Regions from separate parts of the Vibrio tritonius genome, predicted to be linked through region 2. Evidence: riboswitches for the same ligand, from Rfam matches in the RefSeq annotation. Region 2 holds a riboswitch; the other holds the start of a gene.

Region 1 (3,129 bases), 1.3 Mb from region 2:
CACCACTGCAGCCTTGTTTTTACCCCAAAAGTCAAAGTCATACTGGAAGTTGAGGGTAACAGAACCATAGTCGTTCCAATCGTAAGGTGGACTGTATGCTTGATACTTGTAACTTACCTTGCTTTCAGAGGCGCTGGCATTTAACCCCACAGATGGACGCTTGATTGCGCCAATTTGTTCGGCGATACCGCGTGCATCTCGCAACCGCGCCTGCGCAATTTTGAGATCAGGCGATGTGGCAAATGCCTCTTGCATCAAGGTGTTGAGTTGTGGATCTTGGTATCGAGTCCACCATTCCATTGTTGGCCAATCGACCAATTGGCTGTTGGCAAAACTTTGTTGGAAATGAAGCTCACTCATCTCTGTCAATTGTGGAGTGGCTTGATCATCCGGCGCCACACATCCGTTTAGAACCGCCACACTGACCAATGTTAAGGCCAAGTGGCGGGGACGGATGGCTCGCCATCGAGTACATAACGCATTGCTTTTCACGCTAATTTACCTTATAACTAAACCGTACCGTACAGTTATACTCTTGACTTTGATCGTTCGTCAAGCGAAACTTATTCACAATTTTTGATAGGACACGAGTAGCCGATGCGAGTAAAAAGCGAAGAAAAAAGGCAAGCTATTTTGGATATAGCGAAGGATTCTTTTACCCAGCAAGGATTTGAGCAAACCTCCATGTCGTACATTGCCAAACAGCTTGGTGGCTCAAAGGCAACGCTCTACAATTATTTCAATTCGAAAGAAGAGATCTTCGCTGCGGTGATGGAATCTTCTGCGACCGAACAAATTGAGAACGCTTTTGTCTCTTTGGATCATCAAGACGACATGCATGTTGCTTTGCCTGAATTTGGGTATAACTTTCTTCAATCCGTTTTAAAGCCAGATATCATGGCTATTTATCGCATGGCGGTTAATGAAGCAGAACGCTCATCAATCGGTCGACATTTTTATGAAAATGGCCCCAAAAAAGGCTGGGTTCATTTGAGTGGTTATTTGCAGCATCAAATGGAACGTGGCACTTTGCGCCACGCAGATCCTTGGTATGCAGCCATGCAACTGAAAGGATTATTAACCGCAGAACACTTTGAACCTTATGCGCTGCGTGCGATTGAAATGCCAACAGATAAACAGATACGCGAAACGGTTGATAAAGCAGTCGAAGCATTTTTGTGTCTCTACAAAAAATAGAAGCAAGCGTTACTTCGCGAACTAATTCGCTAACTCAGTAGAGACTTTAAGAGTAACACTCACCTCTTAGAGTGATTAATTGATTGCTAATTTAATCTAAGTTGTTAGGATAAAAGCCGATAGTCGGGGTGCCATTTGGCTGAGATCGCTTTGCGAGACCCGTTGAACCTGATTCAGTTAACACTGACGTAGGGAACTATGAGTGTCTGCGGCGCGATCCATTTACCGATCATTTACCAACGACAATCACTAAGGTGTTTGTGCCTTAGGTTGGTTCCTCATGTCATGTTGAGGAGCACAACCATGAACTCTAAAACAGACATTTCTTCCTTATCTACCTCATCTCCCCTACCTAATATTCTAACCATCGCAGGTTCTGATAGTGGTGGTGGCGCGGGGATTCAAGCCGATATCAAAGCCATTAGCGCAAATGGTGGGTTTGCTTGTAGCGTGATTACTGCAGTAACAGCACAAAACAGTTGCGGCGTCATGGATATTCACCCCATCCCACCAGCGAATGTGGCGGCTCAGCTTGATGCGGTACTTTCCGATATTCATATCGATGCGATTAAAATCGGCATGCTGCCCAATGTCGCCATTATCGAAGCCGTTGCGGCGAAACTAAACCAATATGCTATCCAACATGTGGTGATTGACCCAGTGATGGTCGCGACCAGTGGTGACCGTTTAGTCTCCCCTGATGCCATTGATACCTTGTGTCAAACTCTGTTTCCTTTCGCCTCGTTGGTAACCCCTAATTTTTACGAAGCGGCAATCATGGTCAACCAACCATTCCATTACACCAACGTCGCTCGCCTTCGCTCGGCACTGGCGCGCTTTGATTATCCTGTTTTGCTCAAAGGCGGCCACAGCGACGATCCTCATCAAGCTGAGGATTATCTGATTAAGCGTAACAGAATCACCACGTTTAACGGCCCACGTATCGCAACCCACAATACTCACGGCACGGGGTGTACGCTTTCGTCTGCAATTGCAACGCAGTTAGCACTGGGTAGCACGCTCGAAGAAGCGATCGCAACAGCGAAGGTTTATCTCACCCAAGCACTACGCCAAAGCCATCGACTCCAAGTGGGTCAAGGTCATGGGCCAGTTCATCACTTTTATGCGCTAGACAGCGCGCAAATGGCCAGTACCAATAATGCGGAGGCACGATGAACGCGATGAACATCAAACAGATCGCTAATTTTCTTGAAACCGTGCGCCGCGAACGTCCGTTGGTCATCAACATGACCAACGATGTCGTAATGAACCTTTGTGCCAATAGCCTCTTGGCATTAGGCGCATCACCGATCATGGCCCACTCCCGTCAAGAGATGGCCGAACTAATACCATTGGCTGGAGCGCTAGTGGTCAATATTGGCACACTCGATGAGAAACGCGTCGCGCAGATGGAATACGCCATTGAATGTGCTAACCAACACCACATCCCCATCGTACTCGACCCAGTAGGCTGTGGCGCCAGCACTTATCGCACCAAAGTAAGCCGCCACTTCGCCTCACTCGCCCGCCACCTCACACTTCGAGCCAACGCATCAGAAGTGATTGCGTTAGCGGGACACACACCTTTAGATAACACCACAGAAGTAAATCCCTTAGCAGGACACACACCTTTGGATAACACAACAGAAGTAAATCCCTTAGCGGGACACACACCTTCTATTGATGAGTTACCCCGCGGTAATAAAGGGGTGGACAGCCAGGATTCAACGCTGAGTGCCCTTAGCGCAGCTCATCACATTCGTGAGCAATATCAGACGGATGTATCTATTTCTGGAGCAACGGATATTATCGTCACCCAAAATCACGACTATTATTTAGCTAATGGTTCGCCAATCATGCCTTACGTTACTGGCTTAGGCTGCGCATTAAGTTCACTTACTGGCGCTTTTGCTGCCGTCGGTGAGTGCAGCG
Region 2 (3,129 bases):
AGCATCTGAAGTCGAGCCGTAGTTGGGTTGAAACGTTCGTGAGTTGGTACAACACCGAGCACAAACACAGTCAATTAAATTACGTGACACCTTCGCAGCGACACAATGGGAAGGATAAAGCTATCTTAGCGCACAGGGCTGAAGTGTTACTTGCTGCAAAACAGCGGCATCCAGAGCGTTGGTCGCGAGATATTAGGAACTGTAAACCCGTTGGAGAGGTTTACTTAAATCCAGAAAAAGAAGCAGCTTAATAAATAAGCAAATGATGACAACTATCTTGAAAAACACCGGGCTTTTTATTTTTTGTTTAGAAGAATCCGCGTCAGGTGCTGGATTGCCAGTCCGGTCGAATCTCCGGAGTGCCGGCCCAGTCCACTCCTGCCATAATTTAAAGCCTTAGCAGAAATACTAAGGCTTTTTATTTTTCGGTTAGAAGAATTAGCGTTGGATGCTGTAGTGCCAGTCCTGTCGAATCTCCGGAGTGCCGGTGAAGTCAAACTCTACTATGTTTTTTTTATGGAATGTTCACAGCTTGGGATTTTGTGTTTTCTAGCGCGATTAGGTATTGATTCTTACCTCGAATCCTTAATAGTATTGAAAATACCCACTAGAGTCGCTCTATACCGCATTTTAACTTTCCTTTGCCTCATAGTTCATCTTTTGTATTTCACGTTTTTGGTGGCATCTATGATACTTGTGGCTATGGCTACTCCTGCCATTACCAGATCTTTCTTGAGGGTAGAGAGTTGATAATGTCACTACAGTCTGTATTCGGTGCGTTTATGAAATAGGTTTGTTTTTTGATGGTCTTTCTCGTATTTCCTATCTATAGCCCTATTTAAAGATTAACAGCCCCACTTAGTTATGCTTTCCAACTCAATATCATGCATCGTGGTATTCTTTACAAACTTGCTCCTCAGATTTTCGAGGCATTAAACTCATCAAATTTTGATTTTTAACAGTTTAAGTGACTCCTGTAACTTTTTATTTATGCTTATGTTTGTTGTGCTTATCCCTGAAATAAAAAGGGTAAATCTATAAAAAATTGCTTAGAGTTGATCGTTTTTTGCTTACAATGGTAAGCAAATGTTTCGAGGTTTTATCATGAGTCAATTATCTACTTTACTGTTTATCGCTATCGGTGGGGCATTTGGTGCTTGCTCCCGCTATTTGGTTTCTGAGTGGACTGTTACGCTCTTTGGTCGCGCATTTCCCTATGGAACGTTGTCCGTCAATATTATTGGTTCTTTTATCATGGGTGTGTTGATGGCTTGTTTTCAAAACGAGTGGCTTGCTCCATACCCATGGCGCCAAATTATAGGGTTAGGTTTTTTGGGAGCGCTGACTACTTTCTCTACGTTCTCAATGGATAACGTTTTAATGATGGAGCAGGGGGCATTCGTTAAGATGGGCTTCAATGTTGTATTGAACGTATTGTTTAGTATATCGGCTGCTTACGTTGGATATCAGTGGTTACTACGCTCTTAATAGAAGCTGAGCGCTAAGTGTCAAACTGAAAGCTCTCTCTCATTTTTTATGTTAATTACTTAAAGATGTTTGTTAATTTTTAAGTGTTACTTATAATCTCTTTCACTTGTCGGAGTGCCATAAGGCTGAGACCGTTTATTCGGGATCCGTTGAACCTGATCAGGTTAGAACCTGCGAAGGGAACAAGAGAAGACATTTCTCAAAGCTATTTTACCATTGGTATACCCCTATTCTGGGCATATCATGAGTTTTATTGCTTTGTCCTATCTCTCGATTAGCATCCGTTAATCACTCTTGTTGTACACACCCGCCAAGCATTTATCCCTAAATTACTATCCAAGGAAAATGCTATGTCGAATAGAAAAAACGCTAGATTAAGCGCCAAGTCGTTTATTGAATCCTTAACAACATCCCCATTGCCCAACTCATCTAAAGCCTACATTTCTGGTTCTCGCTCGGATGTGCAGGTTCCATTTCGTAAAATCGTTCTTTCAGATTCTCTTGTCGGCGGTACTAAAGAAAACCCCAAGTTTAGTGCTAATGAACCACTGTATGTTTACGATACCTCTGGTCCATATACCGACATTAATGCTCACATCGATATTTTTGCTGGTTTGGCAACGATACGTGCCAAGTGGATTAATGAACGGCAAGATACCGTCGAATTAGCAACAACAGCTTCGTCTTATACCGCAGGAAGACTAAAAGATAATACTCTAGAGGATATTCGATTCCCTCACTTACCAAAAATCCGCAAAGCCAAGCAAGGCAAGATAGTTACACAACTACACTACGCTCGTCAGGGGATAGTTACCCCAGAAATGGAATTCATTGCTATTCGAGAAAACCAGCATCGCTTAGAGGTATCCAATCAAGAATTAGAAAGGCAGCATTCTGGAGAACGTTTTGGTGCTCAAATTCCAGAGTTGATCTCTGGGGAATTTGTTCGTAGTGAAGTTGCGAAAGGACGTGCCATCATTCCATCTAATATTAACCACCCTGAATCGGAACCAATGATTATTGGTCGAAATTTCCTTGTGAAGGTGAATGCCAATATTGGTAATTCTTCGGTTTCTTCATCGATTGAAGAAGAGGTTGAGAAGTTAGTTTGGGCGACGAGATGGGGGGCGGACACGGTCATGGATCTGTCTACTGGTCGCAATATTCATGAGACTCGAGAATGGATTTTACGTAATAGCCCAGTTCCCATTGGTACGGTACCAATGTATCAAGCGTTAGAAAAGGTAAATGGGGTTGCTGAAAACCTATCGTGGGATGTAATGCGCGATACTTTGATTGAACAAGCGGAGCAGGGGGTTGATTACTTCACTATCCATTGTGGTTTGTTGCTTCGCTATGTCCCTATGACGGCAAAACGTATCACCGGTATTGTTTCTCGGGGAGGTTCTATAATCGCTAAATGGTGTCTTGCTCATCACCAAGAGAACTTCTTGTATACCCATTTCAAGGATATTTGCGAGATATGTGCTCAATATGATGTTGCACTATCTTTGGGAGATGGATTACGACCAGGATGTATTGCTGATGCCAATGATGAGGCGCAGTTTGCTGAGCTTCATACATTGGGAGAACTTACCAAAATAGCCTGGGAACATGATGTTCAGGTCATGATAGAAGGCC

What was found. Region 2 has a riboswitch for thiamine pyrophosphate ahead of thiC (phosphomethylpyrimidine synthase ThiC). Riboswitches for the same ligand answer to the same signal wherever they lie in the genome.
Region 1: another riboswitch for thiamine pyrophosphate. It lies ahead of thiD (bifunctional hydroxymethylpyrimidine kinase/phosphomethylpyrimidine kinase); the one in region 2 lies ahead of thiC (phosphomethylpyrimidine synthase ThiC).

The regions. Positions count from the first base shown of each region.
Region 1 is NZ_AP014635.1:1,250,478-1,253,606, reverse strand. It holds gene JCM16456_RS05695 (AdeC/AdeK/OprM family multidrug efflux complex outer membrane factor) at 1-492, opposite strand, end outside; gene JCM16456_RS05690 (TetR/AcrR family transcriptional regulator) at 598-1,197, shown strand; TPP riboswitch at 1,312-1,409, shown strand; gene thiD (bifunctional hydroxymethylpyrimidine kinase/phosphomethylpyrimidine kinase) at 1,501-2,373, shown strand; gene JCM16456_RS05680 (hydroxyethylthiazole kinase) at 2,379-3,129, shown strand, end outside.
Region 2 is NZ_AP014635.1:3,398,020-3,401,148, reverse strand. It holds one part of gene JCM16456_RS15165 (IS3 family transposase) at 1-251, shown strand, start outside; gene crcB (fluoride efflux transporter CrcB) at 1,105-1,488, shown strand; TPP riboswitch at 1,589-1,687, shown strand; gene thiC (phosphomethylpyrimidine synthase ThiC) at 1,839-3,129, shown strand, end outside.